4 regions of the Halobacillus sp. B23F22_5 genome follow, and region 2 is predicted to be linked to each of the others. Evidence: riboswitches for the same ligand, from Rfam matches in the RefSeq annotation. Region 2 holds a riboswitch; each other region holds the start of a gene.
What was found. A riboswitch is a leader RNA that binds a small molecule or an ion and turns the genes downstream of it on or off. The one in region 2 is predicted to bind S-adenosylmethionine.
Positions count from the first base shown of each region.

Region 1: linked by a shared signal. The riboswitch ahead of ACGTN9_RS09280 (Na+/H+ antiporter NhaC family protein) and the one ahead of ACGTN9_RS00960 (5-methyltetrahydropteroyltriglutamate--homocysteine S-methyltransferase) in region 2 are both predicted to bind S-adenosylmethionine.
Region 3: linked by a shared signal. The riboswitch ahead of ACGTN9_RS19540 (sodium:solute symporter family protein) and the one ahead of ACGTN9_RS00960 (5-methyltetrahydropteroyltriglutamate--homocysteine S-methyltransferase) in region 2 are both predicted to bind S-adenosylmethionine.
Region 4: linked by a shared signal. The riboswitch ahead of ACGTN9_RS08800 (methionine biosynthesis PLP-dependent protein) and the one ahead of ACGTN9_RS00960 (5-methyltetrahydropteroyltriglutamate--homocysteine S-methyltransferase) in region 2 are both predicted to bind S-adenosylmethionine.

Region 1 is NZ_JBIEKI010000005.1:120,712-128,533, reverse strand. It holds gene ACGTN9_RS09285 (BCCT family transporter) at 188-1,669, shown strand; SAM riboswitch class I at 1,784-1,887, shown strand; gene ACGTN9_RS09280 (Na+/H+ antiporter NhaC family protein) at 2,164-3,498, shown strand; gene ACGTN9_RS09275 (hypothetical protein) at 3,621-3,911, shown strand; gene ACGTN9_RS09270 (hypothetical protein) at 3,971-4,348, shown strand; gene ACGTN9_RS09265 (DUF4181 domain-containing protein) at 4,459-4,875, shown strand; gene ACGTN9_RS09260 (hypothetical protein) at 4,891-5,415, shown strand; gene ACGTN9_RS09255 (VOC family protein) at 5,419-6,093, shown strand; gene ACGTN9_RS09250 (helix-turn-helix transcriptional regulator) at 6,161-6,973, shown strand; gene ACGTN9_RS09245 (MFS transporter) at 6,908-7,822, opposite strand, start outside.
Region 2 is NZ_JBIEKI010000001.1:187,704-195,525, reverse strand. It holds gene ACGTN9_RS00965 (PRK06851 family protein) at 1-577, shown strand, start outside; gene ACGTN9_RS00960 (5-methyltetrahydropteroyltriglutamate--homocysteine S-methyltransferase) at 636-1,748, opposite strand; SAM riboswitch class I at 1,919-2,023, opposite strand; gene ACGTN9_RS00955 (aspartyl-phosphate phosphatase Spo0E family protein) at 2,188-2,370, shown strand; gene eutH (ethanolamine utilization protein EutH) at 2,619-3,695, shown strand; gene aceA (isocitrate lyase) at 3,830-5,125, opposite strand; gene ACGTN9_RS00940 (hypothetical protein) at 5,235-5,357, opposite strand; gene ACGTN9_RS00935 (YbaN family protein) at 5,669-6,040, opposite strand; gene ACGTN9_RS00930 (dipeptidase) at 6,085-7,434, opposite strand; gene ACGTN9_RS00925 (M14 family metallopeptidase) at 7,644-7,822, shown strand, end outside.
Region 3 is NZ_JBIEKI010000023.1:21,033-28,854, forward strand. It holds gene ACGTN9_RS19520 (phospholipase D-like domain-containing protein) at 72-647, shown strand; gene ACGTN9_RS19525 (NAD(P)/FAD-dependent oxidoreductase) at 786-1,952, shown strand; gene ACGTN9_RS19530 (ornithine cyclodeaminase family protein) at 1,975-2,934, shown strand; gene ACGTN9_RS19535 (sodium/proline symporter) at 2,964-4,403, shown strand; gene ACGTN9_RS19540 (sodium:solute symporter family protein) at 4,547-6,163, opposite strand; SAM riboswitch class I at 6,325-6,441, opposite strand; gene ACGTN9_RS19545 (dicarboxylate/amino acid:cation symporter) at 6,628-7,822, shown strand, end outside.
Region 4 is NZ_JBIEKI010000005.1:20,617-28,438, reverse strand. It holds gene ACGTN9_RS08815 (HD domain-containing phosphohydrolase) at 1-135, shown strand, start outside; gene ACGTN9_RS08810 (hypothetical protein) at 279-1,700, shown strand; gene ACGTN9_RS08805 (hypothetical protein) at 1,882-2,277, opposite strand; gene ACGTN9_RS08800 (methionine biosynthesis PLP-dependent protein) at 2,392-3,504, opposite strand; SAM riboswitch class I at 3,585-3,693, opposite strand; gene ACGTN9_RS08795 (DUF3231 family protein) at 3,802-4,314, opposite strand; gene ACGTN9_RS08790 (DUF2188 domain-containing protein) at 4,461-4,931, shown strand; gene ACGTN9_RS08785 (M14 family metallopeptidase) at 5,129-6,172, shown strand; gene ACGTN9_RS08780 (acrylyl-CoA reductase family protein) at 6,219-7,205, opposite strand; gene ACGTN9_RS08775 (hydrogenase/urease maturation nickel metallochaperone HypA) at 7,485-7,736, shown strand; gene hypB (hydrogenase nickel incorporation protein HypB) at 7,729-7,822, shown strand, end outside.

The sequences.
Region 1 (7,822 bases), on a different contig from region 2:
CTTTGCAATTTCCTTTGATGAAAAAAAGGAGCTTTTCAGATATATTGTTAAAGTTTGTAGCTTTCTTTGATATTGGTGAATGGTAATTAATTTGTTATTCCGGCATACCCACTAAAATAACTAGAATTCTCCATGGTTCTCCTCACATACATATAACTTAGAAGACTGAAAGGTAAGGGGTGTGCGTTTGAAAAAGTCATTGATCGATTGGCCGTTCTTTCTTGTAGCGTTTATCTCCTTGTTAATACTCTGCAGCATTGTTTTTTTCTACCCGAATGTTACACATACCTGGCTGGAACAGATGCATGTGCAATTAACGGATGTGACAGGAGTCCTGTATTTATGGATCGGTTTTTCTTCTTTGATTTTTTTAATATGGGCAGCTTTTAGCAAGCACGGGCAAATCAGGCTTGGTAAAAAGGACGAGTCTCCGGAGTTTTCTACATTCAGTTGGATTTCGATGATTTTTTGCGCGGGTATTGGGTCGGGAATTATGTATTGGGGAGCGATTGAGTGGGGGTATTATTATCTCGAGCCTCCGCTGGGCCTCATTCCTGGTACTCCGTTTGCAGTGGAGTGGAGTGCGGCTTACGGATTATTCCACTATGGGCCGACAGCGTGGGCGATTTATTGTCTGCCTGCATTGCCGATTGCTTATCTGTATCATGTGAAGAAGGTGCCGATTCTTAAAATCAGCGAGGCTTGCCGCCCTGTGCTGAATCATCATACCGATGGTTTCGTAGGAAAGTTGATTGATATGTTTTTTATGATTGGTTTGCTGGGTGCGTCAGGGACAACCCTCGGCATCAGTATACCGATGATGGCTGAAGGGGTAAAGCGACTTACAGGAATACAGCATACCTATTTCCTGGATATTTTCCTGCTCCTCCTCTGTACGGTTGTGTTTGCGGTCAGTGTGTTTGCTGGAATGGAAAAAGGGGTGAAACGGCTAAGCAATATAAATGTCTATTTAGTTTTCTTTTTACTCTTGTTTGTCACCATACTTGGACCGACTTTTTTCATTTTAGAGATTTCGACTAATAGTGTCGGGCTTGTACTGAATAATTTCTTCCGCTTGAATACGTGGATGGATCCGATTGCGCAGTCAGGTTTTCCGGAAAAATGGACAATCTTCTACTGGGCCTGGTGGATTGTCTATGCTCCTTTTATCGGTTTGTTTATTGCTAAAATATCCAGAGGTAGAACGATCAAGGAAATGATATTGGGGACGATTATTTTTGGTCCCGTCGGATGCTGGCTGTTTTTCTTTGTACTTGGAAACTATGGCCTTTATCTTCAGAACACGACTCAATTGGATGTAGCTACTATGATCAAGCAAGGTCATTCAAATGAAGCGGTCATTTCTATCATTCACTCGCTGCCCTTCGGCGATTTCACCCTGGTTTTATTTTTGATCCTGGCTGTAATCTTTGTAGCGACCACCTATGATACCTCTTCTTATATGCTGGCTGCTGTAACCCAGCGAAGAATCGAGGGGGAACCGATCCGGTTAAACCGTTTGTTTTGGGCTTTTGCCCTTGCACTCCCTCCGATGGCTTTGTTGATTATAGGAGGATTGACATCCCTGCAGGCTGTCACACTGTTAGTTGCCCTCCCCTCATGTATTATCATGGTACTATTATCGCTCTCGTTCTTAAAATTGGTATAGTTCTGTTTTTCTTTCTGTGGTCCTTTACGAGATGGAAAAATTAACTGCTTGCATACAGTTGCCTTCTATTGTACTGTGAATAACAGTCCTTAGAAAAAATCTAATTTCATAGTTATCTTATCAAGAGAAGCAGAGGAACTGGTCCGTTGAAGCTTCAGCAACCCCCCCTAATGGGAAGGTGCTAATTCCAGCAAGTCATTGAACTTGGCAGATAAGAAGGAAAGTCAACTGAAGCCTTCTTGCGTCTGCAAGAGGTTTTTTTATTGGCTAGGAAAATATAAAAATTTCTTTTTGTGGATAACTTTCGGTAGTGGGTGTCATCCAGCTCCAGCGCCTACCCCCTCGAGGTCTTAAGTCAATCCTCTCTGTGACAAAGAACGTCACGCCGAGGCTTGTCTTAAGCTTGTCGGGGGTGAGCAAGGCGCTTGCGCTTTTGTTCTTATGACAAAAATCCACCTAGAATGGACATAATGTAAGTAATTGGAGGGAAATACATGCAGGATAAAAAAATAACGGGGAATCCGCTGGCGCTGATTCCCTTTGGAATATTCATCCTACTATTCATAGGCTCAGGGGTTGTCACGGGGGACTTTTACAAGATGCCCGTCCTTGTCGCTGTTTTCGTAGCTATTTTTGCTGCATTATTTATGAATCGAAAAGAGAGTTTTCAAACGAAAGTGATGCAGCTGGCGGAAGGAGGCGGGCACCCGAATATCATCCTGATGGTGATCATTTTCTTGTTAGCAGGAGCGTTCGCCTCTGTCGCAGAAGGAATGGGAGCGGTTGAGTCGACGGTCAATCTCGGATTGACATTCCTTCCACAGAGTTTGCTTGTGGTCGGCCTGTTCGTCATTGGCTGTTTCATCTCGATTTCCATGGGGACTTCGGTCGGAACAATCGTTGCCCTGGCGCCGATTGCCCTTGGAGTTGCTGAGCAGACCGGAATCCCGGTCGCTCTCGTAATGGGCGCGGTGATCAGCGGCGCGATGTTCGGAGACAACCTGTCGATCATTTCTGATACGACGATTGCCGCTGTTCGCACACAAGGTACTAAGATGAAGGACAAGTTTAAAGCAAACTTATTCATCGTCCTTCCGGCGGCTGTCCTAACAGCAGTGATTTTCGGTGTGTTGAGTTCTGACACTGCAGGATCTTTAGAGGAAAGCCATCCATTTAACCTTATAAAAGTATTGCCGTACCTTGCTGTGCTTGGTTTTGCGATAGCTGGGATCAATGTCATCTTTGTACTGATCGGCGGAATTATTTTTGCCGGGATTGTCGGGCTTGCTTTTGGAGAGTTTGCCCTGATGGATTTTGTTACGCTAATCAGTGAAGGCTTCACAGGCATGCAGGAACTGACGATGCTCGTCATCCTGCTTGGTGGATTAGTAGAACTAATTCGCCGGAATGGTGGGATTGAGTACTTGTTGGAAAGTATAACAAAACGGATTGATAGCAATAAAGGCGGAGAATCAGGAATTGCCGGACTAGTCACAGCGGTCAATCTGGCCACAGCCAACAATACGATTTCAATCATTACAGCTGGTCCGCTGGCAAAGCAGATTTCAGAGCGATTCGCTATCGACAACCGTAGATCAGCCAGTCTTCTTGATATCTTTTCCAGTGCTGTTCAGGGTCTGATTCCTTATGGCGCACAGATACTGGCAGCTGCTGGAGTAGCCAAGATTTCTCCGGTGGAAATCGTCCCTTACAGCTTTTACCCGATGCTTCTTGCGTTGTCAGGGATTCTAGCCATCCTATTCCGGTTTCCGAAGTTCACCCGGACACCGCTAGAAAAAAGAAAAGAAGTAGATGTGACTTCTTCCTAACAGACAGGCTCCGTGTTTTACGGAGCCTGTTTTTTTGGTTTTTCCATTCGAGTACCATTATTGAAAGCTTTTTCTTGAGTAGTTCGTATAGATAGTAAACGCAGAAAGTTGGAGGGACACGGATGACAAGCTTATTATGGATTGGTTTCTTCCTCTTCTTATTGATCGGAGTGAGCAGGTTGATGGGGGAACGGAAAGGTAATATTACGTTTGATTTTGATAACTATTATATTCACTTAAAAGACCAGGTCTGTGCCATAACGGAAGAATTACTGGCACAGGGCAGGGAAGTAGAATATATCGATTATCGCACGTTCCTGGTTGATGGCGAGGAATATCTGTTGAGGGAAGCGCATGTCAGAGGGTATCAACGGCTGTTTTTGAAAAAAATCAATCGCAGGAAGAACTATTAATTGAAAGCCTATTGCATAATATAGCATATCTAAGTTTTTAGATTTTAAGGAGGTGAATGATGAAAGTAAAGCTCTGGATGATTCTATGCTTTATGATAGTAGTGATGGCTGGCTGTTTTGGCCATAAAACACTAGAATTTCACGGGAAAAGTGAAAAATGGGAAGTCAAATACCAGGCGGACATTAGAGGAGATGACAGCGAATCGACCAGCTTTAAAATAAGGTATATCGGTGAAGGGGAGCCTCCGGAAAAGATTGCATATAAGATGGACAGTCCATCTGGGGGGACAGCTGGTAATGATCATTTGAAAAATGGGGTCCTGGATTCTGCGGGATCCAGTTGTTCTGGCTGCGCGATCACCAGGGAAGATCATAAGATAAGTGTAACGATTGAATGGGATGGAGAAACAGAACGGATGATTTTAGAAAATAAATAAAAATGACTTTATCGAGCGCTGCGTTTGACTAGCAGGGCTTTTTTATAGGAATAATGTATTGTTTTAATTTTCTGTTTTTGAAATAATTGGTAGGGATGGAGTTGATGGATATGGAAAATTACGGCTCTCCACCTGGTTTTTGGCTGGATTTCCTAAATGTCATGGCATTGGTTATTTTTATGGTAATCATTATACCGAGTTTTCTTCGCCGTATCATGATGGCGGATAAACAACCATGGTTTTCTAATAGTTATCTGAACCCGTTTCACAAAAAAGGGGCTATTGGGATTCGTGTAGTTGGATTTATAGCACTTATTATTTTAGTCATCTTATATCCGACTCAGTATACACTTTTTGTCGTCCCGTTTGTCATTAATATGACTGAGTTAGGGTTTAGGGCTTATATCGAATGGGATGTTTCTGATAACCGGAGCAACTATAAGGTGACGCTGATTGAGATATTCTTATCAACCGTGGCGATTTCATGGGTTTTATGGTGGCTGGGAAACAATGTAGTGTCATGGTAAAGAAAGAGGTTTGGTATGAAGCGGCTAGTATGTTTGGTCTTATTTTTTATCTTTATAGCAGGATGTCAGAATAAAGAGTTAGAAATGACTACGATGGCAGACCTGTTAGATAAAGAGAGGCCTGTATCTTTCCTTGAAATGAATATTAATGACTTTCATTACAATATGAATGAGCAGGCAAAAACTACAGAGGAAGATAAAATTAAAAAGTTCAAAAATATAATCAATGGGCTTGAATTACAAGCGGTAAAGAAAGAACAGAGCAGTGATGTATATAAAAAGTTGAATAATTTAAGAAACGACGGAAAATCGCTTATTACTTTTATGAAACACAGTAAAAACTCGGAAGGTTCTTTAATGCTTGAATTAACTGCTGATGGTTCAGGTTTGTTCGTCAATTTTGACAAAGGTATTGCCGGTCCCTTATATAAGGTGGTTAATGGAAATTCGGAAATATATGATAAGCTGCATGCCTACTATTTATCTATCAATAAAGAAGTGCCGCTGCAAGAACATGAAGGTAAGGAGAGGGAGGGTTAAGCATTGAATATTAGGAAAGTGGTGTTACATACAACAAAGCTGAAAGAAATGAAAGATTTCTATGTCAGCAGGCTTGGTTTTCTTTTATTGCAAGAGGATTATAACCGTTTTCGTATTGCGGTCGGTGACAGTGAATTAGAGTTTACATCAGAAAACGTTGAAGGCAATCCTTATTATCATTTTGCTTTTAATATACCTTCTAACAAATTTACCGAAGCAAAAGCATGGACGAAAGATAAGGTTCGTTTGAATGCGGAAGATGGAGAAGATGACGTATATTTTTCTCACATGGATGCCCATGCATTTTATTTCTATGATCCTGCTGGAAATATAGTGGAGTTCATTTCAAGGTCTACATCACTAGAAAGGGTAGAACCTTTTTCGGCAGCAAGTATTGTGAACATCAGTGAAATGAGTGTAACAGTAGACGATGCGATAACTGCCGGGGGAGAGCTAAGGGATATTGGGGTTAAGGAACGAGACAACGAGCCCATAAGTTCCACCTCCCTTAATTTTATGGGAGATAGAGCATTAGGAGTCTTTCTTTTATTAGTACAGCCAGGGAGGAAGTGGATATTCTCGGATAAAGAATCTGCGGTTTTTCCTATAGAAATAACACTTCAAAACAATAGGAAAGTCTGTATAAACAAAGATAACAAATTAGCTATAAATTCATAATTACGCAATGTAAGAGAATAATATTTTCAGCAAGCGCAATCAATGATTACATATTGGGGGATTATCTATGATATTGGATAACGAGAATGGGTTATTACTCATGCGCAGGGATCGCCTGGAAGAGCGGACCTGGAGAAGTGACACTTGTTATAAATTGATATTCTCCTATTTTGGAAAAGGGGCGTATCAGACACACAGTGGCGATCTGTCCATCGAGAAGGACGAGTTCTTCATTTTCAATCCAGAGGTAGATCATAAACAACTGAGCGTCACTCAGGAAAAGTTCCTTGTGGAAATCCAGCCATCATTGCTCAGGGAGGCAGCCGAACGGATGGGGATTCAACAAGCGGAACCTGAGTTTGCTTTGATTTCTTATAAGCATCCTCAGGTTCGCCAGTGGGTGTCATTTATTCGTGACTTTCTTTCTATTCATGAGCCCTCAGGCTCGACTTCTGGTCAGTTTTTTCTAGATAATAGTCTGACACAACTCTCCATTCTGATGCTTCAATTTGGGCCAGGATCCCATATGAATACGTTTCCTGCGCTCAAGTGTGAAGCAAATATTAACCTGGTGCTAACTGCCCTCCGTGAAAGTTATAGGGAAGACTGGACTTTAGATCAAATGGCAATGGTAGCGAGAATGAATAAGTATCAATTTGCACACATGTTTAAGTCAGAGCTTGGGGTCTCTCCCTATTCCTGGCTGCAATTATATCGGTTGTTTCGCAGTCAGCATTTCCTTTTGAATACCAATGAATCGATTCTTTCCATTGCTCTTCAGCACGGTTTTAAAAGTATTTCTTCCTACAACCAGCTATTTAAGAAAGTGTACCGTAAAACGCCGGGTGAATTTCGAAGCTTTAATGGGCTTAAAAAGTAACGCCCCTGTACTACTAATAATAATGAATAAGCCACTGGAGATCATTAGGACTTTTATTGGAATAATTAAAACTAAGAGACCATACAGCCCTAAGGATATCGTGTTGGAAAAGTACAAGAGCACAGCATTAGAGCTGAAGGCCCGGCCCAATTTTTCCTCGGGAACCAATGTCTGCAATAGATAAACACGTGCCAGCCCTGCAATTGGAAGTCCTACCCCTACGATTGCAGCTCCGATAAAGAAATGTGGAATGTCATACAGAAGACCATAATATAAAATCCCCGTCCCCCATATCAACGCCCCGATCAAGTAGTGACGTAACGTCATTTTTTTAATAAAGTAAGGCAAAAGGAGGTTTGTGATGATGACTACTCCGCCAAATACCCCTTGCAACATGCTGTAGAGTTCCTCGCTTTGTGAACTCATTTCGGTCAATGCAAGCAACATTCCTACTTGCCACACCCATGTATTGAAAAAGACAGTGATAAAAGTGAATAGAAATAACTGCCGGATCGTACGGTGTGCTTTTACCCATTCAATAAATTCTGCAATTGTAACATACACGGCCTTGATTGATTTGGTGGCAGTGTTTTTTGGTTCCTTTAAATCGACCTGGTATATAAAAAGGGCACTGATGGCATAGGTGAAAGCATCCACGGTAAAAAAGTGTACTGCGCCAAAGGAGTTTAATAGCCATACGGATAAAACAGGACTGATCACAGTCACACCTCGTGTCAGTGTGTCATTTATGCTATTTGCAGCCGTCCGTTCTCGTTCTCTGGTTATGGCAGGTAAAATAGAGCGATGAGCCGGGTTGAAGAAACAGCCGATGCTCTGGATGAGAAAACT
Region 2 (7,822 bases):
TCGATTCTTCGAAGGGTTAACAGCAACGGGCCGTGAAGCCGTCATTAAGCACCGCTTCTTTGGCGCATCGACTCCTCAAGGCGTGATGGACTATATCGAAAACCTTACTGAAGATCTGGATAAACGCTATTTCATCAAAGGTCGGGCAGGGACAGGAAAGTCTACATTATTGAAAAAAATCGCAGCCCAAGCGGAGGAGCTCGGCTTTGATATTGAAATGTACCATTGCGGGTTTGACCCGGAAAGCATGGATATGGTGGTCGTACGTGAACTGGGATTCTGTGTTTTTGATAGCACCGATCCACATGAATATTTTCCAGAGAAAGATAGCGATGAAATCATTGATATTTACGAAAAAGCCGTTACCCCCGGCACAGACGAAAATTACGCCACCGCGATCATGGAATTGAACCGCAGCTATAAGTCTTATATGAAAAACGGTATCGTCATTTTACAGGAAGCGAAGCGATTACATGACCAGCTTGAGCACATCTACGCTGCTGCAACCGATGACAGCAAAGTGGATACGCTGGTTGAGCAGCTGAACGCCGAAATTGACGCCTCACAGAAGGCCTGATTGCCTTTTTATCCAAACCAAAAAGCCAGCCACTATCCTGAGTGGCTGGCTTTTCTAGTTAATTCCACACTTCGTCGGCGATTTCGATAACATGCCTGATTTTCGCCCATTGCTCCGCTTCCGAAAGAATATTGCCTTCCTCGGTGGATGCGAAGCCGCATTGCGGGCTGAGACACAGCTGGTCTAACGGTACATACTCCCTCGCTTCCGCAATACGTGCTTTGATGCGGTCTTTGTCTTCGAGCTCGCCGGTTTTAGACGTAATCAATCCAAGTACCACACGGAGGTCACCACGCTTCACATAACGGAGCGGCTCGAATCCGCCTGAGCGATCGTCATCATACTCGAGGAACAATCCATCGACATTCAGTTCACTGAATAATGTCTCGGAAACAGCGTCATACCCTCCTGATGCTGTATAGGTGGAGCGGAAATTCCCACGGCAAATGTGCATTGTAATAGTGAGGTCATCGGGCTTGTCAGCAATAGAAGTATTGATGGCCTGGACAAATAGCTGCCTTAATTTATCTGGCTCCTGGCCACGGTCACGAATCATCTTTTGGCCTTCTTCCGAGAAAAACACTGCCCAGGATGTGTCATCCAGCTGAAGGTAGCGGCAGCCGGCATCATAAAATGCCTGGATTGCTTTTTGATAGGCTTTCGTCAAATCCTTCAGCAGCTCGTCTTCATTTTCATAGATTTCTTTGTTAATATCCCCACGGAAAAACAACATGTTCGGGCTTGGAATCGTGAACTTCGGGGTATGTTCCTCCCCTACGAGTGAATGGAGAAATTTATAATGCTCGATCATCGGGTGCCTGTCGCTGAAATCGACTTTGTCAATGACACGGACAGAATGGGGCTTGGTTTCCACCCCTTTGAACTGGATGCCTGACGCTGGCTCGTACCCTTCGACTCCCTCTAAATTTTCGAGAAAATCAAAATGCCACCAGGCACGGCGGAAATCTCCATCTGTGATGGATTGCAGGCCGGCTTCCTTTTGCTTTTCTACAAGTTTGATAATCTCTTCATCTTCTATTCTCGTTAATTCTTCTGCAGAGATTTCCCCTTTTTCTCTTTGCTGGCGTGCTTTCTTCAGCCGCTCCGGCCGGAGGAAACTCCCGACATGGTCCCCGCGGAATGGTGCTCTTATTGTTTTTGTTTCTGCCATTTCTGATCCTCTCCTCTGCTTAGAAAAAGTTGGGCTTGTCACCAGGTATTTATGGCGAAAGCCTTCGTTTTTTCTTATACTTTAATCCTTTAACAAAGGTAAACTTACTTAAAGTATAAAAAATAAAAGCCTCTTCCAATAAGAAGAGACTTTGTAATTGAATTCGCCACTTCTTATCTTTCAAGTTTTTTTCAACTTGCAGGAATTAGCACCTTGTAATCATACAGGTTGCTGAGGTGTCACCGGGCCATACCCTCGACCTCTCTCGATAAGAAACTATATACAATTTTCAGAAAGTAGTATGCTAGTAATCATATCAGCTGTAAAGAAAAAAATAAAGCCGGAAAAAATTTTTTCTGATGCTTCAATTTGAAGTTTTTTCCACCCCCACTTGGAAACTTTTTCTATCGAATTATGTAACGAAATGGAGGGAATAAAGATGAAAAAAGGCGAACTGGAACAAAAAATTGAAGAACAACGAGAAAAATTGTACCACCTGTATATAACGGATCACCACTATCCTGAAATTGTAAAAATATCTCAATACTTAGATGAACTATTGAATGAATACAACCTTTACACCAACAAGTTCAAGAAATCAAAAGAGCTTACTTTTGAGTGAGTGCTTTCCCAAAGATTACCTTCGTAATTTCAAGCTGGTTTTACAGCTATGAAGCAAACCATGTACTACCCACCAAAGGTGACCCCTCGTCACCAGTAAGCTTCCAATATTCTATTAATCACCTTATCTCCAGCCTGAAAAACTCGGCGCTGGAAACTGACAAGCCAGATTCTTGCACTTAAAGCTTCTATTCTGCCCACTCCTCTACTATGATAGGAATTAACTTGAAACGAAAGGGCAGAGGGCAGATGGGAATCAACGACATTATCATACTAATCGTAATCGGGTTCCTCTGTGTAGGAGCTATCGATAAAATATTGGGTAACCGGTTCGGGTTTGGCGATCGTTTCACGGAAGGGTTCATGGCCATGGGCTCCCTCACACTTGCCATGGTCGGTATCATTTCCCTGGCACCGGTGATAGCAACATTCCTGACCCCTGTCATCGCTCCGGTCTACGGACTGATTGGGGCCGATCCAGCCACCTTTGCGAACACAATTCTGGCCATCGATATGGGCGGCTACTCGCTCGCAACCGAAATGTCACAGCACCCGGATGCCGAACTGTTCGCCTGGGTATTCCTTGGCACGATGATGGGCCCTACGATCGTGTTCACCATTCCTGTCGCGCTCGGAATCATAGAAAAACAGGACCATCCCTACTTCGCCAAAGGCATTCTACTCGGGCTGATCACGGTTCCGGTCGGTGCTTTTTCAGGAGCCATGGTGGCGGGACTGGATACTGGTATTATTCTCATAAACCTGGTACCTACAATTATTTTTTCTATTGTAATTGCTATCGGGTTATGGAAAAAGCCTTCGATGATGATTACTGGGTTTTCCTGGTTCGGCAAAGGTGTGGAAAGCTTAGCGATCATCGGGCTCACCGCGATTGCGGTGGAAACGTTGACCGGATTCGTTGTCATTCCCAATTTGACCCCACTCGATGAAGGGATTCAAATTGTTGCCAGGCTCGCTATATTCCTTGCTGGCGCCTTTCCGATGGTCGCGTTCATCTCCCGTGTATTTGATAAATATTTATCTAAAATCGGCGGCTGGCTGCGTATCAGTGAAACCTCTACAACTGGCCTGATCGCATCGCTGGCGCATAATATTCCGATGCTTGCCTTGCTGAAGGAGATGGAACCGAGAGGAAAAGTCATTAACGTTGCGTTTGCAGTCAGTGGAGCGTTTGTGTTCGGTGGACATTTAGGATTTGTCGCCGGAGTCAATCAGGAGATGGTTTTCGCCATGATTGTCGGAAAACTCGTCAGCGGATTCAGCGCGATCGCGCTGGCAGTTTTTGCGTTGAAAAAGACTGTCTGAATGCCGGCGTAGATTTGCGGGGTGAACTTGCAAAGTTAGCGGTCGAGATTGCACGTTTAGCTGGCAAACTCGCACAATTACAAACTCTTGTCGTTCATTTAAAAAAGGGTGCCCGCCAGGCACCCTTTTTCTGGTTATTTTTGAGGAGACAGTTCTCGTTCAGTGAATTGATCTGCTTCGGTAGACCCTTTCAGTGCAGTCGTCGATGATGTTCCACCGGAGACAACCTGAGCCACTTCATCAAAGTAGCCGGTGCCGACTTCACGCTGGTGACGGGTAGCGGTGTAGCCGTGTTCTTCGCTGGCAAATTCAGCCTGCTGAAGCTCGGAATAGGCTTCCATGCCGCGGTCTTTGTACTGGCGTGCCAGTTCGAACATGCCATGGTTCAAGGAGTGGAAACCTGCCAGTGTAACGAACTGGAATTTGTAGCCCATTTTGCCAAGCTCCTTCTGGAAGTTGGCGATTGTCTCGTCATCCAGCTTCTTTTTCCAGTTGAACGATGGCGAACAGTTGTATGCCAACAGCTTTCCAGGGAACTTCTCATGGATGGCATCAGCAAACTGTTGCGCTTCTTCCAGGTTCGGTTCCGAAGTTTCACACCAGATCAAGTCGGCATAAGGCGCATATGCAAGACCACGGGAAATCGCCTGTTCAATGCCTGGTTTGGTGCGGAAGAATCCTTCCGCTGTACGTTCACCGGTCATGAACTCCGCATCATACGGATCAAGGTCACTCGTAATCATATCTGCCGCATTGGCATCCGTCCGGGCAATAATGACGGTTGGAGTACCCATCGTATCCGCTGCGAATCTCGCTGATATCAGGTTGCGCACCGCTGTCTGGGTCGGCAGCAGTACTTTTCCTCCCAAGTGGCCACATTTTTTCTCAGAAGACAACTGATCCTCGAAGTGTACCGCAGATGCCCCTGCTTCGATCATGCCTTTCATCAATTCAAATACGTTCAGCTGACCTCCGAAACCAGCTTCGGCATCGGCAACGATCGGCGCGAACCAGTCGATGTCGTCTTTGCCTTCCATATGGTGGATCTGGTCAGCACGCTGCAATGCCTGGTTAATTCGTTTGACTACCTGCGGCACACTATTTGCCGGGTAAAGGCTTTGGTCGGGATACATATGACCGGACAAGTTGGCATCTGCCGCCACCTGCCAGCCGCTTAAGTATATGGCTTTCAGTCCTGCTTTCACCTGCTGCATCGCCTGGTTGCCGGTCAGTGCTCCCAGCGCATGAACATAGCCTTCTTCATTCAGCATCTTCCACAATTTTTCCGAGCCCTTTTTCGCTAATGTATATTCAATGTCCATCGAACCGCGGAGACGAATGACATCTTCCGGCTCATACGGACGCGTAATACCTTCCCAACGTTCTTGTTCCCATTGTGCCTTCAAATTCTCGATTCTTTCTTGCTTCATAAATCTGACTCCTCCTTAAAGAAATGGTTATATAAAATAGTTATCAGCAATTGTTATACTACATTCAATTAAATTTACCTCTATTATATAACAGTAGCTTCAAAAAAATTTACTCTTCACTTTTAGCCAGGCAATGCTCACATTCCATAAAGTAAATCGCGCTGTGATCTCCCACTGGTGTACCGCACTCCGGGCAATAATGTCCGCTGTTTCGTTCGTTTTGTTTTTTCATGTTAACTCCTCCTTTTATAATACAGAAAATATTTTTGATTAACTGTTATGATACAGTCTATATAGTTTGGTCAAAAAATGCAACCGTTTTTTCAGAATTTTTTACGAATTAGTGCTTTAGTCTATGACATAGGTGTTTTTTCATAGAAAAAATTTGCTGTTCCTCCTTGGTAATGGCGTGAAGTAAGAACATGACAGCGTTAGGGAAGAAGGTTATTGAGACAGGACAGAAGGTGTGCACATTAAGTAAGAAGATAGCGGAGATAAGGCGGAACAAATAAAAACAAACGTAAACAGCGATGTTTACGTTTGTTATCTCAGTGTTTTGAATGACAGCATTACATAGGTGAAGAAGGCACCGATTAGAATCATCAGTACCCGGATCAGCCAGAGTTCCACAAAAAGAAAAGCAGAGGACAGCATCGATACCCATAAAACAGTCACACCGATGACTTTCGCTTTCAATGGAATGCCTCGCTTTTCGCGGAAATCACGGATATACCTGCCGAACCATTTATTAGTGATCAGCCAGTGATATAGCCGATCCGAGCTCCGGACAAAACAGGCGGCCGACAGCAATAAGAATGGCGTCGTCGGCAATAACGGCAGAATGATGCCGAGGATGCCAAGAAATAATGTAATGAACCCCGAAACGATAAGAGTGATGCGTAAAATTAAATTCATTGCTACGACACGCCTTTAAGTGGAATTCTGTATTAGTACAGTAATTAGAAAGATTGAAGGTACTCGCAGATCGTCTCGATTCCCTTTTCAAAATTCTCGAGATGGAAATGTTCATTTGGTGCGTGAAGGTTCTCTGTCGGCAATCCGAATCCCATCAGTACGACCGGCGCTTCCAGTACCCGGGCAAATACCTCGACGATCGGGATCGAGCCGCCTTCTTTTGGGAACAGCGGACGAACGCCGTAAACTTTTTCATAAGCATCAGCGGCTTTTTGAATCATCGGATCCTGGGAATCCAGAGCAACCGGCTTCGCCTGAATGAACTGCTTCGTGCTCACCTTTGCACCGGCCGTCTTGTGCTTCTCTAAATGTTTTCCGATCAATTCGTAAACCCGCTGAGGGTCCTGGTCTCCAACTAACCGGCAGCTGATTTTGCCGCTCGCTTCTTTTGGAATGACTGTTTTGATCCCTTCTCCTTGATAGCCGCCGGACACGCCATTGATCTCCAGGGTCGGCCGAATGCCGGTTTGTTCATGAAAAGTAAAGCCCGCTTCACCGAACAATGCATCAAGACCCAGTTCCTGTTTCATCTGTTCTTCGTCAAAAGGAATTTCGGCCACTTCTTTGCGCAATTGCTCTGTCGGTTCCGGCACGCCTTCATAAAATCCTTCGACCGCTACTCTTCCATCCGCTTCATGCAGGGAATCGAGCAAGCGCACTAACGCATGAACAGCATTTGGGACCGCTCCTCCATAAGCACCGGAGTGGAGGTCGGAGTTAGCTGTTTTCACCTGGACTTCCATCGCCAACGCTCCACGGAGTGAAGTGCAAATCGCCGGCTGGCCTTTTTCAATAAAAGAGGTATCCGAAACCAGCACGGCATCAGCAGCGAGCTTGTCCGCATTGGCGTCTATGAACGGACCAAGGTTCGGACTGGCAATCTCCTCCTCCCCTTCGATACAAAATTTCACATTCACAGGCAGGGTACCATGTTCCTTTTTTAACAATTCTAACGCTTTTATATGCAAAAACAGCTGGCCTTTATCATCGGTTGCCCCGCGGGCGAAAATTTTTCCATCGCGGATCACAGGTTCGAATGGCGGTGTTTCCCACAATTCTAATGGTTCCGGCGGCTGGACATCATAGTGGCCATATATCAGCACCGTTGGAAGCCCTTCTGCATGCAGCCAGTCGCCATAAACAATCGGATGACCGTCTGTTTCAATGATTTCCACATGCTCCATCCCGATGTTTTCGAGTGACTTGGCTACCCACTCCGCTCCTTTTTTAACGTCATCTTTATTAGCTTCAACAGCGGAGATACTCGGAATTTTCAAAAACTCCTCCAACTCTTGCAAAAATGCGTCTTTATGTACCTGAACCTTCTCCTTCACTATATAACCTCCTTCAATCTTCATTAACCCTATTATAATCAAGACCAGCAACTTTTCACAAAATGGCGCCCTTTAAGTGTTTGGAAAATTCCTTTCTTATAACACGGACTGCCACCTCATTACACAGGTAATTGAAACAGATAGTAGTTTGATAATCCTTCATTGTGGAAATAAAGAAAGAAATAAAAGCGGAAAGGATGGGGTAGTTCATGAGCGAACCTCTACACTATTTTCCTAATAGTTACGAAGAATCACGCGCTGCATTTCGCAGCCACCTCGATAAAATAAAAGAAAAATGGCCAGAAGCCGAGCTGACAAGCGAAACCATTTCAGCGGGGGAGGATAACACCATTGATATGATATACGCTGACGCACGTTCTTCTAATGA
Region 3 (7,822 bases), on a different contig from region 2:
GTTTTACATTTAAGCTTTCGTATAGGACAAACCATTTTCTTCATATATTTATCGGGAGAGGATGGATGTGTATGGAATTGTTAACTGTGGCTGGTTTCACTCTGATTACTGGGGCAGTTTCCTATATGGCCTATCGAAAATATCAGGCACTAACAAATAAAAGCACGGATTATATTTTTTCCAAAAGCACTCGATCGCCGAAAGAAGAATTGCTTCGAATCATTGATGATACAAATCATACGCTTGATGTTGCTGTGTTCATTTTGACAGAGGAAGACTTTGTTACGCATATTTGTAAAGCATCTAAACGAGGGGTACATGTTCGGGTGCTGACGGATGACAACCAGGTGAAGACCCTTAGCAAGCAGACTGACAATGTCCATAGGCTTTTACACTGCGGCGTTCCAATTAAAGTCAATAACCATGCAGGCATTATGCACCTGAAAATGATGATCGCCGATCAACAGATCATTACGACCGGTTCCTATAACTTCACCTATTCTGCTGAGCACAGGAACGATGAAGTAATCGTCATTATACGTGACAGGAAAATGGCACAGGAATGGACAAAAGTGTTTAATTCTAAATGGAAGGACAGCCGCAATTATAAAAGCTATCATTCATTATCTGGTAAAAAGTACGCTTGACTGATTGCTGGCAAACGGTATTTCCTGCCTTTCTTTTTTGATTTTATTGGCCAACCCTCAGATAGTCTCTCCTCCTTCATTCATGAAATCCCCCCTTCTCGAATATTTTCATAGTACAAGCTGAAAAGAGGTGAATCTATGGCAAAACATACCGACATCATAATCGCTGGCGGTGGCGTGATGGGATCAAGCATCGCCTGCCACTTGTTACAGGATGGCTTTACTGGTGAAGTGACTGTTTTTGAGAAAGATAGACTATATGAATTTTCCTCAACGCCCCGCAGTGCGGGTGGCATCCGGCAGTTGTTCACAACCGACATCAATATACAGATCAGCCGCTATAGTTTGAAAAAATATTTGAGCTTCCCCGAGGATATGGCGATTGATGGCGAACATGCTGAAATCGACTTCAAACAAAGAGGCTACCTTTTTCTGGGGTATCAGGAAACGCACAAACAATTGGAGCATCAGATGAAAAAGCAGCAGCAATACGGCGTTCCCTCCCAGCTTCTCTCTCCGGAAGAACTGAAGGATATCATTCCGGAACTTACAACAGATGATCTCGCAGGCGGGTTATATTGTGCGGAAGATGGCTACCTCGATCCCTATTCAGTCATGCAAGGCTACATCAAAAAAGCGAAGCAGCTGGGCGCCAGCTATGTTTATGAAGGAATTGACCAGATACTAACAGACCGGAACGGTGTCACCGGTGTGCAGTTGGAAAATGGAGAAATTTATTATGCACCTCGTGTTATCAATTGCGCTGGTCCGTGGGCGCCTGTGCTCAGCGAAAAATTGAATTTGCCGCTCCCGATTGTTCCTTTGAAACGACAGGTTATCCAATTTGATATTGCAAACCCTCTCACAAAAGATCTCCCGTTAACGATCGACCCGACTGGGGTCTATTTCCGGCATGAAGGTAAAGAAATCATCTCCGGTTTTTCTGAAAAGGTGAAGCCTGGTTATGATTTCCGCTGGACACGTGCGTTTTTTGAGGAACAATTGTGGCCTGTTCTGGCCCAGCGTATCAAAAACTTCGAACGGGCAAAAATCACAGGCGGATGGGCTGGCTTATATAGTCATAACACCAGCGACCAGAACGCCATCATCGGCCGACACCCTGGACTTGCCGGTTATTATCTGGCTTGCGGATTCAGTGGCCATGGCATGCAGCAGGCGCCCGCAGTCGGAAAATGCCTGGCCGAGCTGTTGATGACCGGCAGCTATCAGACGCTCGACCTGAGGCCGCTCCGATTCGAACGGTTCGAGGAAAAGGACCTCGTCGTGGAAGGAGCCATCGTTTAATGAAAACAGGAGGTTTTTCTTCGTGCTGTATCTGAATGAACAAACGATCAAACAAGCAATTACTATGAGCCAGGTCATCGACAGTATCGACCTTGCTTATCAAACTTATGAAGCGAAACAATACCAGATGCCGTCCAGGATGAGAGTTTCCCACGGTGTCAACGATTATTTGCTTATGCCCTGTTTGACCAAAGATGTGATCGGCACCAAATTAGTTGCGGTACATCCCGAAAATCTGAACGAGCCGGTTATTCAGGGACTGGTCACTGTTAATGATGCGAAAACCGGTACCCCCATTGCGATTTTGAATGGGGCAATTTTGACCGGGCTTCGAACCGGAGCGATCGGTGGATCAGCTGTCAGGCATTTGAGCAGTCCTGACGCAGACAGCCTGGCGCTCATAGGAACAGGGGCACAAGGATTCTATCAGGTAGTTGCGGCTTGTGCGGAGCGGAACATCACTCATATCCATCTATTCAACCGATCCAAAGCACGCATGATCGATTTCGTGGAAAAGCTCCAGGCGGAATTAGGTGAGCACATCAAAATAAGCATCCATCATTCTGCTGCTGACGCGGCTGCGAAAAGCGACATCATCATCACTGCCACTAACTCGTCTCATCCTGTACTGCCAGATGATGAAGCCCTGTTAAAAGGAAAGTTGATTATCGGCATTGGATCTTATCGCCAGGACATGCGCGAATTCCCCCATTCCGTTTACCGGCTGATTGACAATATCTATGTCGACAGCACCGATGCGATCCAGGAGTCAGGAGATCTTGCACAACCATTGGAGCAAAAATGGCTCCACCCTTCTCAAATAATCTCTTTTTCCAAAGTCGTCACCGGCGTCCACCACGTTTCCAGGGAAAAAACAGTAGTGTTTAAATCTACGGGAATGGCCTTATTCGATGCGGTGGCAGCACATCAGATCTATCAAAAAGCAAAACAACAAAACCTCGGTACCTCACTGACTTTATAAGTGATGAAAACTTACAAAGGGGAGATTAGATGAATAATATCATTATTGTTGAATTCATCCTGTATTGTCTTATCATCCTTGGAATCGGCTATTATTTCAGCCGCACAAAGCTTGATCACTCCGCTTTTCTGCTAGGTGGGAAAAAACTGCCTGGATGGGCGCTGGCATTTTCCGAACGAGCAACTGGCGAGTCGGCCTGGCTGCTGCTCGGTTATACCGGTTTCGTTTTCGCCACCGGCCTGTCCGGCATCTGGGTAGCTGCCGGTATAGCGCTTGGTATCATTTTCTCATGGTTGTTCCTTGCAAAAAAATTCATGGAAGAACGTGATAAATACAATGTATTGACACTCCCTGATTATTTGGCAGCACGGTTCGGCGCCCAGGCGAATTTGATTCGCTGGTTCGCAACAATTTTGATCAGCAGCTTCCTTATGTTTTATTTAAGTGCTCAAGTTGCAGGTGCTGGGAAAATGCTGTTCACTACTTTCGGATTGAATGAAACGACAGGGGTGGTGCTGGCTACAATCGTGGTCATTGGTTTGGCTTTTACCGGAGGCTTTATTTCAGTCGTATGGACAGATATGATCCAGAGCGTCATGATGCTGATCACACTTGTCGCCTTGCCAATTGTCGCACTCGTTTATATCAACACGAATGATTTATCGATTTCATCGGCATTAGCAGAAGCCGGTTCCACTCACGATGCCTGGTTTGGTGGGGCAGCCGGTTTTGCCATCGGTCTGTTATTCTTCAATAACTTTTCCTGGTTCTTCGGATTCCTTGGAGGCCAGCCACAGTTAAGTGCCAGGTTCATGGCTTTAAGAGGGGAAAAAGACGTCAAGACCGGACGTAATGTTGCCATCCTTTGGACTTTCCTTGCTTACGGCGGGGCATTCATGATCGGTGTCACAGCCATTACCATCTATAGTCAGACAACTTTTGCCGACACAGAAACCGTCCTCCCTCATATGGTCATGGATTTGATGCCTGCCTGGATTGCCGGCATTCTATTATCCGGAATCCTGGCGGCAATCATCACGACTGCGGATTCCCAGTTGATGGTTGTCACCAGTTCGGTCAGTGAAGACATCCTCCACAAAGCCTTGAAACTGGATCTATCTGAAAAACAACTACTCACTGCTTCACGGATCATCATCATCGTCTGCGGTCTGATTGGTATGGTAATCGCTCTTGTTTCCGATACCCTCCTGTACTTAATTGTCGGCTGGGCATGGGCAGGAGTCGGCGGCACACTCTCTCCTGCCATTATTCTGACATTTTTCTGGAAACGTTATTCCGGAGTCGGTGTCATTGCTACCATCGTTTCCGGTTTCGTTTTTACGGTACTTTGGATCAGCACACCACTGGACTCCATCATTACGTCACGCTTCACTACCTTCTTTATCGCAGCATTTTTCGGTATCGTATTCAGTTTGCTATTCCCGAACAAAAAATCAAAGCAAGCCTAAAGAAACGAAAGAAAGAACGCGGATCAAAAAGCCGCGTTCTCTTTTTATACTTTAGGAAAGTTTAACTTTGTTAAAGGGTTAAAGTATAAGAAAATACTAAGGCTTTCGCCATAAGGACTTGGCGATAAGCCAAGTTTTTCTAATCATCCCGTCTTCCATTGTTTCGTCACAGGAACCGTTTCTTTTTTCTCTTTAATAAAATTCATACAGGTAATGAACAACCCTGATATGATCAGCAAACCGACCATACCGGCCAATCCTTTTGCAAGTAAAAAGTCAAACGAGCTGAAGAAAACGATGGCCAGTCCGACAGCAGTGAGCAGGGAATAAAACCCTACGCTGTTAAACGATGCTTTCCATACCCAGTTGCCAGAGTTGTCGATCAGGCTGACTAACACAATGGTGATGATGTTGATACCCATCCCGATCCATACTGGATGCGTATTCATGAAAAAGTCGTTGATTGCCCAGCCGCTGAGATGATACCAAAGCAGGCCTGATGCCGAGCCGGTGAACAACGAGACCAAGGCAGCCCGCTTCGTAACAACCGGCCAGAATATTGCCGCAACAACCGGGGCAAATGTCGCCGAATTCCGCGTTACCCAAGCAAAAACATTCCACCACGCTGATTGTTCGGAACGCAGCAGGGCGAATACGATCATTAACCCAGTCAACAACAACAAGGACCATTTGGTATACTTGATCAGCTGCAGTTCATTTGCTTTAGGATTCAAAGCTTTTCCGACATCACGGCCGAGGCTGGTGGCTCCGGAGAATTGGCAAGGCGCTCCCCAACTGAGTGCTGCTGCCCAAAATCCGAGGAAAAACAGACCGACTAACGGTGCCGGTAGTGTTTCCATCAAGTAAAGCGGAACTGCCACCAGTCCGCGTGTTTCCCCAGGCACTACCTGAGCGGCCGCCAGTCCGAATAAAACAGCACCAATTATCAACGGAATGCCGAGCAGCGAAGCGTAAATTAAACCTCGGCGCCCCTGTTCCGGGGTTTTACAGGACAATGCCATCTGGAATGCTGCCTGGGCAAGAATGACATTGAAAAGGAATGTCCCGAACCAGGCCAGGATCGTCTGCAGGCCGGCTGCACTCCATGACGCGTACTCGGGTCTTTCCTGAAACAATGTCTGAATGCCATCGATCCCTGGATTGATAAAAAATGCGTAAGTCCCGATCGCAAGCATCATGAAAAACACCACGACGTTGCTCAATTGTGTAAAACCGACAGACCACATGCCGCCGAATTGCAGATAAACAAATAGTAATAAAGCAGTTAAAGCTACGGATAATACCAGCGATATACCTGTAAAAACAGACAACGCGGATGCAAACGCCAGCGCAGTAGCCACTGACCACATCGGGAATGTGAAAGCTGTAATCGCTCCGGCAAGTCCTCGGACTTTTTCACCGTAACGGTCCCCAAGCAGACCAGAGATTGTCACCAGTGCCCGTTTTCGGAATGGTGCAATCAAAACAAGGGCGATAATCAAGACATGCACTGTTTCCGCCACGCCATACCAGATGGCCGACACCCCTGTCAGATAGCTGAGCTCCAGAACCGCTATGTACGACGAACCGGAGAACAATCCCGTGATGCATACCGTAACGAACAGGGTATTGAACCCGCGCCCTCCTACGAAAAATCCATTGCCATCTTTCGCCCGCCTCATTCCAAGCTGGCTCATAAAAATTAAAAAGAACGTATAGGCCAAAGCAAAACCGATAAACCAATATCCTACTGTTGTCATTCTTTTGCCTCCTTAAAAATATGTTACCTTCGTGCCTGTTGCAAAGTTGATTATATTTATCAGTTTAGTAAGTTTAAAACCAATAAATATCCCCTTGATACTAAGAAAACCTCCGTTTTAATATAGAAAAAACCTCTCCCGGAGGAAGAGGTTTTTTCTCTTCCTCATCTTTCAGACAACAGCGTCTGTTGGACGTAGCACCTTATTATTTCCCCAAAGAAAATAACAGGTTGCTGCAGGTTCACGGGACCAATTTCCTCCCCTGCTCGCGATAAGGATGTTTTCCGTAATTAAGTTAAATTCTACCCTACAAGATGCTCGGATGAATGTCAATATATTTTCTGACTTTTTTCTCTATTCTTACAATGAAAACACTTACATTATCAAAAATAATGCTAATCTCCTAATCGTGCCACTCACTTCCTGTTATACTTTAACTATCTACATGAAAGTGAGGTTCAATCATGCAAAAAATCTGGCATACATACAAACATTCTTCATTCATTCTAAAAATGACAATTGGTTTTCTGCTTGGTATTGCTGTTGGTATCATCTTCGGACAGCAGGCGGAAGTACTGAAACCGCTCGGTACGATACTTATCAACCTATTAAGCTTGATTGCAATTCCAGTCATTTTCCTGACCGTCGTCCTGGCCATCAATCAGATGAAGCCAAAACATTTAGGTCGCCTGGGCGGGAAACTGCTTATCTACTACGGGCTGACGACAGGCGCAGCAGTAGTCATCGGTGTAGCTCTTGCGCTATGGATCAATCCAGGTTCCCAGCTTTCATTACCTGATGCCCAGGTAGAAAAGCCGGAAACCCCAGGTTTTTCGGACGTATTATTGAATATTGTACCGGACAATATCTTCCAGGTTTTCGCATCCGGGGAGCTGATGGGCATTCTTTTCTTAGCCGTCATCATCGGATTGGGGATGGCCAGGATGCGCTACGCCGATAAAGTCGACTTGCGTGATTCGGGAGAGACACTGCACCGATTCTTTTCTGCTGCCAATGAGTTATTCTTTTTACTATTAAAAGGAATTCTTCTATATGCTCCTATTGGAATATTCGCCATTAGTGCTTCTTCCTTCGGGAGCCAGGGTTGGCAGACTTTCCAATCGCTACTGGCGTTTACCGGGGTATTTTATCTCGGGGTGGTTCTACTGTGGCTTTTCATCTACACTGCTTTTCTCAAGTATGCAAAAATCAGTATCAAGGACTTTTTTAAACAGACGAAAGAAGCGTATTTTACCGCTTTCTTTACATCCAGCAGCATAGCTTCCCTGCCTGTTGCGATCGAATCGGCAAAAAAAGCCGGTATTTCCGAGCGGACAGCTAATTTTTCCTTGCCGATCGGAGCCGTATTCAACTCAGACGGCGGGGCACTGCGGATGGGAGTCTCAATTGTATTTGCCGCCAATATCACTGGCCTGGATTTATCAGTCATGGACTTTCTCACCATTGTAGTAGTAGGGACGCTGCTATCGATCGGGACAGCTGGAATTCCAGCCGCCGGACTGGTGACATTGGCAGCCGTGCTCACTCTATTCAACTTGCCGCTGGAAATTGTAGCCCTGATTGCAGGCGTGGATGTCCTGATCGGCATGGCCGGTACGGCATCGAATGTTTTAGGGGATATCGTCGGCTCTGCCGTCA
Region 4 (7,822 bases), on a different contig from region 2:
GATCGTACGTATCGCAAAGCTTTCACAGCAGAATACGCGATAGAAGAAATTAAAAGTCTTGTAGGAATTCATTACGAGGCTGAAATTGTATCGGTATTTGAAGAGGTATTGAAAGAAGAAGGTAAATTATTTTAAAAGAAGGCATCCCGTAATCCGGGATGTCTTTTTATTGGCCGAATGGATTATTTAGCGGAAAGGTCAAAGAGCACACACGCTTATAGGCGTATGCACATATGATACTCCAAACTCGGGTTATGGACTCGAAAGGAGACATCAAGATGGTATTGACTGCAGCTCATTGGGTTTATGCAATTGTGACGCTTGCTGTCATTCTTACCATGATATTCAGAAAGGGAGTTGTGCTACCGACATTACTCGGTACTTTTCTGGTCGCATGGGTGTACAATGGCAGTCTTGTCAGTGGATTCACGTCTGTATTTAATGCAAACTTGACCGCTGCAAAAGAGTTATTCAGTATTTTCCTTATCATTACATTCATGGTAGCTTTACTGCATGCATTAAAAGATTTAGGTGCCGATCGTCAAATGATCGCCCCCATACAAAAAGTGATGACTAATGGCCATATTGCCTTCGTCATGCTTATTATCGTTACTTTTGTCATCTCGTTGTTTTTCTGGCCGACACCGGCTGTACCTTTGATATGTGCACTTCTTGTGCCAGCAGCTGTGAGGGCGGGACTTCCAGTGATGGGAGCGGCGATGATTGTCGCTTTATCCGGCCAGGGTATGGCATTGTCTTCTGACTATGTCATCCAGGTGGCTCCAATGCTAAGTGCTAAATCAGCTGGCATTGAAACAACGGCAGTCGCTGATAAAGCATTGCTACTTTCAGTTATTACGGGAGCCGTTGCGATCGGTATCGCATATATGATGATTCGCAAACAAATACGTAAGCCGAATGATCCACAAAATGAAAAGGAATTGAAAACCCTTCCAGGTGGCGGTACAAAAGCAGCTGCTGCTACTAGCTTAAACTCCCGTTGGGGAAAAATATTTGCTATAGTGGTGCCGCTTTCTATGCTGCTTGTTATGTTATATATGGCTTATACGAAATTCAGCGGTGGCAGGATGGGCGGTTTTGAAGGAGGAGATGGTGCTGCTTTCATAGGTGGAGTGGCCGTATTATTGCTATCTTTCGCCACTCTTGCTTTTGGAAAAGGGAAAGCGCTGGATCGTATTTCCGAGCATATTACTGAAGGTTTCGTTTTTGCCTTCAAGGCGATGGGACCTGTGATTCCAATAGCAGGCTTTTTCTTCCTCGGAAGCGGAGATTTTGCTGGAAGCATTATGTCACTAGGAGAAGAGGCTAGTCCGGCATTTTTGTTCGATCTTGTCCAGGCAGGGCAAAATGTGATTCCTGAAAATATGGTACTTTCCGCTTTCGGGATTTTGATTATTGGTATGATCACCGGGCTTGATGGGTCTGGTTTTTCAGGGCTTCCTTTGACAGGCGCGTTATCCGGGGCGCTTGCTTCAGGCAATGTCGATCCTGCTACACTGGCAGCAATCGGCCAGATGGGTTCGATTTGGGTTGGTGGAGGTACCTTGATTGCATGGTCTTCCCTGGTAGCTGTAGCCGGTTTCTGCGGCATTTCAGTAATGGAACTGGTCCGCAAAAATTTCTTCCCGGTAATTATGGGATTGATCATATCAACCACCCTTGCCTTGTTCATCTGGTGAATTAATATAAAAAAGAACAGCATTTCGTTGCTGTTCTTTTTTTATCGTTTAGTAGTGTTCAGTGTTCATGAACATATATGTAAGACATAATACTATTATATTGGACATAGAAAACTCCCCGTATGGTGAAACATCTGTCAACCATAACAGGGAGCATCTCAGAAAAGCAGGCGGATATAGACTAAAAGCCGCCTTCCCCTGGTGAGAATGGGACGCCCAATCTGTTCTCGACTGTCCGCAGCCGTTGATTCAAACGGTTTAGTCTTCTAGTGTGCTGCTCCACAGTTCGCTGTAATTGATTGATTTCATTGTTGAGACGGTTAATTTCTCTCGCTTGCCTATTGTTTTCTCGATCCAACCTGTTGATTTCTCTTCCTTGCTGTTCATTTTGCCTCTCCAGAGCAGTTACCCGTCTTTCCAATTGAGGCGGTTGTCGATCCTGGCCGTAATAGTTGTCAAAGTGCTCATATCCATCATATTGGGGGAAATGGTTTATTGGCTGAAATTCAAAACCGTACCCCATCGTCTCTTCCATATTCAGCGGCATGTGGCTCTGTGGTAGATAGTAAGGATTCATGCTGATCGTCTCCCTTAACTAGGTATTCTAACAATTCCGTATAGCCTATGTAGGCTTTTGACGGTATGGCACGACAGATGCCCAGAATTGGTATAAAGGACGAGCCGCTGAAAATCAGGCTCGCTGGTGGGAAGCCTCTAACGCCTCTTGTAAATCTTGTAAAAGATCCTCGATATTTTCAATACCTACAGACATACGAAGCAGCCGGTTACAGACTCCGTAACTGCTGCGAACTTCTTCTGGAATATCATAATGAGTCTGGGTAGCTGGATACGTGATGAACGTCTCTGTACCGCCCAGGCTTTCCGCGAATGTGATAAGCTTCAATTGCTCGAGAAGATGGGGGACAGCATTTTCATCTTCCACGCGAAATGAAACCATACCTCCCTGACCGGGATAAAGGACATCACGGATAAAAGCACTGCGTTCAAGAAATTCGACCATTCGTTTAGCGTTTTCCTCGTGTTGACGCATACGCAGCCCTAGAGTTTTAAGACCTCTCATCAATAACCAGCTGTCAAAAGGAGATAACACCGCTCCGGAAGAATTTTGCTCCAGGCGTAGCTCCTCTAAATATTTCTCACTTTTAGCAACGACAAGTCCTGCCAGGACATCATTATGACCTCCTAAATACTTGGTACCACTGTGAACGACAATATCTGCTCCTTGTTCAAGAGGCCTCTGCAAATAGGGGGTGTAAAACGTATTGTCCACAATCAAAATAATTCCATTTCGTTCAGCTATCTGAGCAAGTGATTCAATATTAACCTGGGTCATCAATGGATTGGTTGGTGTTTCGATAAATAGTCCTTTGGTGCGGGCAGTAATAGCTTGTTCAAAATCGGCTGGGTCCGAGCTATTTACATAACGGAATTGCAAGCCGAATTTTTTAAAATGGGTTTCAAAAATACGATAAGAGCCTCCGTAAACATCTTTTGTAACAATGAATTCATCTCCCGGCTCAAAAATTGAAAAAGTAGCCTGGATTGCGGCCATTCCTGAGCTGAAAGCAAGACCTCCAGACCCGTTTTCTAAATCAGCGATAGCCTGTTCTAATAAGTCCCTGGTAGGGTTGCCGGTTCGCGAATAATCGTACCCGGTTGATTTTCCGATGCCCTCATGGCGATAAGCAGTAGAAAAATATACGGGAGGATTCACCGCTCCAGTCGTAGTTTCGCTTCGGTTTCCTGTTTGTGCTAATGTCGTATCAAGATGATAAGTGCCCATGATTCCGTCTCCTTTATCGTAAAATAAAAAAATCAGCTCTCAAGAAGAAGAGCTGATTTTATCCGTAAATTAGCCACTTCTTCTTATTTTTCAAACGGCTTAGCCGCTCGCTGGATGTAGCACCTCACCGAAATCGGCAGGTTGCTGAAGCTTCGTCGGTCCAGTTCCCTCAGCTTCTCTTCATAAGAATAGTGAATATTCAATTGATTTAATTTCCAACATACAGGAATTTTGAATATTATGCAATCATTTTTTGAAAAAAATAGGCAGACCGCATAAGTGGTCTGCCTTTGCCGGTTAAACTGGTTCTGGTACTTTAGTGTGCATCGGTGGTGTTACTAACCAGCCTTTTTCTTTATTAAGTCGAAGTGCTTTTGCAGCTGCCTGAGCTTTGTTCATGTGGAACTGTCCAAACATCATAGCAATATCTTCCCGCGTGCACTGTCCGATAACGGTACTGCAAGCAACCAATCCGGCTGATAAATCGGCGGAGACTTGCGCGCTGATTTCAGGGTCATTGAATCGTGCACCGACTGGGATATCTTCAAGAGTTGCGTTCGAACGTTCAGGAGCCGATGGAGGCAGTGCTATTCCATTGGTTTTTAAAATTTCTTCAATACTTTCTGATTCATGCTTGATACCTTCGATCAGTTCCTCCAGCAACTTCATCAATTCTTTATCACCAGTATGGTTCATAAACGTTTGGTAACGTGTGTAATTACCTTTTGCTACTGTCAAATAGGACCACATTCCGAATACTTCCCCGTAGTGAAGAGGCTGTTCTTTGGGGTCACCAGTTAAAATACCCATTGGAAACACTCCTTTTTAATTTTGTGGTACACATGTAGTATTCATACGTTGTAATAAACGTATACCTTCCTAAAACAGGCAGGAGATGTTTATAAATGCCACTAATGCGGAACATAATAAACAAATATTACGTGGAGGTGAGCGCAATGCCTTGGGATAAGAATGATTATCCAAGCTCATTAAAAAACTTGAACACTGCTGTGAGGAATAAAGCAATTGAAATTGCGAATGCTATGGTAGATGAAGGTTATGATGAGAACCGTGCGATTCCTATTGCTACCAGTCAGGCGAAAGAATGGTATGATAATGCTTCCAATAAAGAAATCAATGAAATGAAGGACGCCGACGATAAAGAGTTGAAGGATCGTGACGAAGAAGATAAACAATATGACAACCGTCCTGAATTATTGGATCGCGGTGAGCATGTTGTCGCACATGATGACGGTTGGGCTGTCCAGGCGAAAGGCGCTAAAAAGCCGGACCAGGTATTCGATAATAAAGATGAAGCGATCAAGCGCGCTAAAGAAATTGCTGAAAATAAAGGAACAAAAGCAGTCATCCATAAGAAAAACGGTGACGTCCAGAACGAACACAATTACGAGAATAGCAATAACTAATGCAAGCAGACCTTCACATGAGGGTCTGTTTTTTATTGAATAGTATTTATGGGAGTTGCATGTAAAACGCATAGGTCCAAGGCATCCTTTTGTTAGGGCGATGTTCCTGACTTTAGTTTTTTTGACAGGATTCCTCGAAAACCGTCTAGAAAGCTCAAAAGGAACCCCGAGAAAAATGACGAAAGGATGGATGGATCTTGAAAAGAAAAGCATTGAATATCGCATTATCTGGAGTATTGCTAAGTTCTGGAGTGGTGTTAGGAACAGGTGTAAACTCTGTAAGTGCCGATGGACCGAACTACAATGGTAATGAAACGATTCAGAATGAACGGTTGCATTCCTATAGCGAAATGGCGAAGCTGCTTGAAAGGGTCGATCAACAGTCCGAAAATCTGACATTAGAAGTGTATGGCCAGTCCGTAAAAGATAGAGACTTGTATCTTGCGAAATTTGGGGAAAATGAAGAAAATCCAACGATTTTGTTTTTGACCCAGCAGCATGGAAACGAAGCATTGACTACGGAAGCTGCTTTGAAAATGATAAAATACTTAAGCACGAACAGTAAGGGAGTCCAGGATATCCTTGCGAATGTCAACGTGTTGATAGCTCCACGGCTGAATGTCGACGGGGCAGAAGGTGATGTCAACTTCTCACTCGATGATTATGTCGCCGGTACACATACCCGCTACAACGCAAATGGTGTCGATCTGAACCGTGATCATGTCGACCGTAAGCAGCCGGAAACGAAAGCCTTGCATGAAAATGTCCTGCAAAAATACAGCCCAGACTACATGATCGACCTTCATCATCAAGGAACACAGGTGACTAAAGGTGAAGATGGGCCACTAGTTTCTGGCTCCATTCTTTATCCAACCAATGAAACAGTCGATTCTGAAGTTTTGGAAGGCTCCAAGAAACTTGGTGCAGTTGTCTATGATGCAGTAGAATCGAAAGGATATGGTACATTATCCAAGTATCCTGGCGGAAGTGCCAATACCATCAGTCGTAATGGGCTGGCGAATGAGTATGGTATTTCCACATTATTATTTGAAATGCGTGGGATGGCCGATCATTATCGTGAAGACTATGTATTAGGCCAAAAAAGCAATGGCTACCTGATTCAGCAGGGTGTAGTAACGATGAAAGCAACATTGAAAGCGATCGCTGATGGTTCGATTGAAGATGCTGATACATCTTTCTGGGATACGTTAACACAAAGCTATTATCATGGAGAAGAATAATTACAAAGAGCGCCTGCATTAATTGCAGGCGCTCTGATTTTATTGGTTACAGCTTCACGATATTTCTTCCACGGGCTTTTCCTTCCAAGAGAGTATTTATCGTTTCCGGCAACTCTTCTAAGGTTACTTCATTTTTCATTTGCTCAAATAGTCCTTCTGGCTTCAAATCAGTCGCCATACGGTTCCAGATTTGCCTGCGTATCGTCATCGGACACTGGACGGAATCAACGCCAAGCAGGCTGACCCCTCGTAAGATGAATGGGAAGACAGTAGTCGGTACGTCCGTACCTGCTGTCAGACCACTGACAGCAACTGCACCGCTGTATTGGAGCTTGCTTAAGATAGCAGCCAGGTTATTGCCTCCGGTGGCATCTACCGCTCCGGCCCAAAGCTGTTTGTCCAATGGCTTGATTTTGCCATCATAGACAGCTTCTCTGGACACGACCTCTTTTGCCCCTAGTTCTTTCAAATAACTATGTTCGCTTTCTTTACCGGTACTGGCCACTACGCTATAACCGAGTTTCGCTAGCATCGCTATAGCCATACTGCCAACCCCGCCGGTCGCACCAGTTACAATTATAGCACCATCCTCCGGCCTGATTCCCGCTTCCTCCAGCCGGTGGACGGATAACGCAGCCGTGAACCCTGCTGTGCCATAGATCATCGATTCCTCAAGCGTCAGCCCTTCTGGCAGTTCAACAATCCATTCTGATGGGATGCGGGCGTATTCACTGTAACCGCCATCCTTGGCGACTCCGATGTCATAACTGGTTGCAATCACTTTGTCACCTTCACGGAATTGCTCTGAATGAGATTCGACTACCTCGCCGGCAAGGTCGATTCCTGGCGTCAACGGATATTTCTGTGCAATTTTACTATTTTTTACACTAGCCATAGCATCCTTATAGTTGACGCTGGAATAATGAACTTTGATTATTACGTCGCCTTCAGATAAATCCTCCAGTTCCAGTTCTTCTATTCCTGATGAAAATTCCTCTTCTTGCTGGTTGACTCGAAAAGCTTTAAATGTCATTTACAACTCCCCTTTCCTTATCTATCAGTCTAGCATTTGTTTACCCTGCTTACAGTTCTCGCACACTGCACCTTAAGTAGGATTTAATCCAGGGGCACTAACCTCGACTGCTATTCAAAGAATAGATTTACGTTCTCGGCGTCCGCAAACCGGAATGTTCATTCCAGAAGTTTAGAAGCCAGTAAATGTGCTGGCTTTTTTTATTTGCACAAATGCGTACAAGTGATATTAAGTCTCTAGTTTACATACGATGTACTATGACTGAAATAGGTGAGCGCAATGCATGAAGTTAGTCTGATCTATGAAGTGTTATTACATGTGGAACAAGCATCAAGACAGGAAGGAATGGATAAGGTTACCACGATTAAATTAACGATTGGGAACCAGATGATGGTCATGCCTGAAGCACTGCAGTTTGCCTTTGATACGTTGCAGAGGGAACCGGCAGATGAAGCAGAGCTGAAATGGGAGACTGTCGAAGGAAATGATTTTTATATCGATTATATTGAAGGAGAGGACGCAAGTGACTAAACATATCCCCATGAAACAGGATGTACTTCAAACCAATAAGACATATGCAGAGCAGAATCGTACCCGTTTTTATGATGAAAATGTCT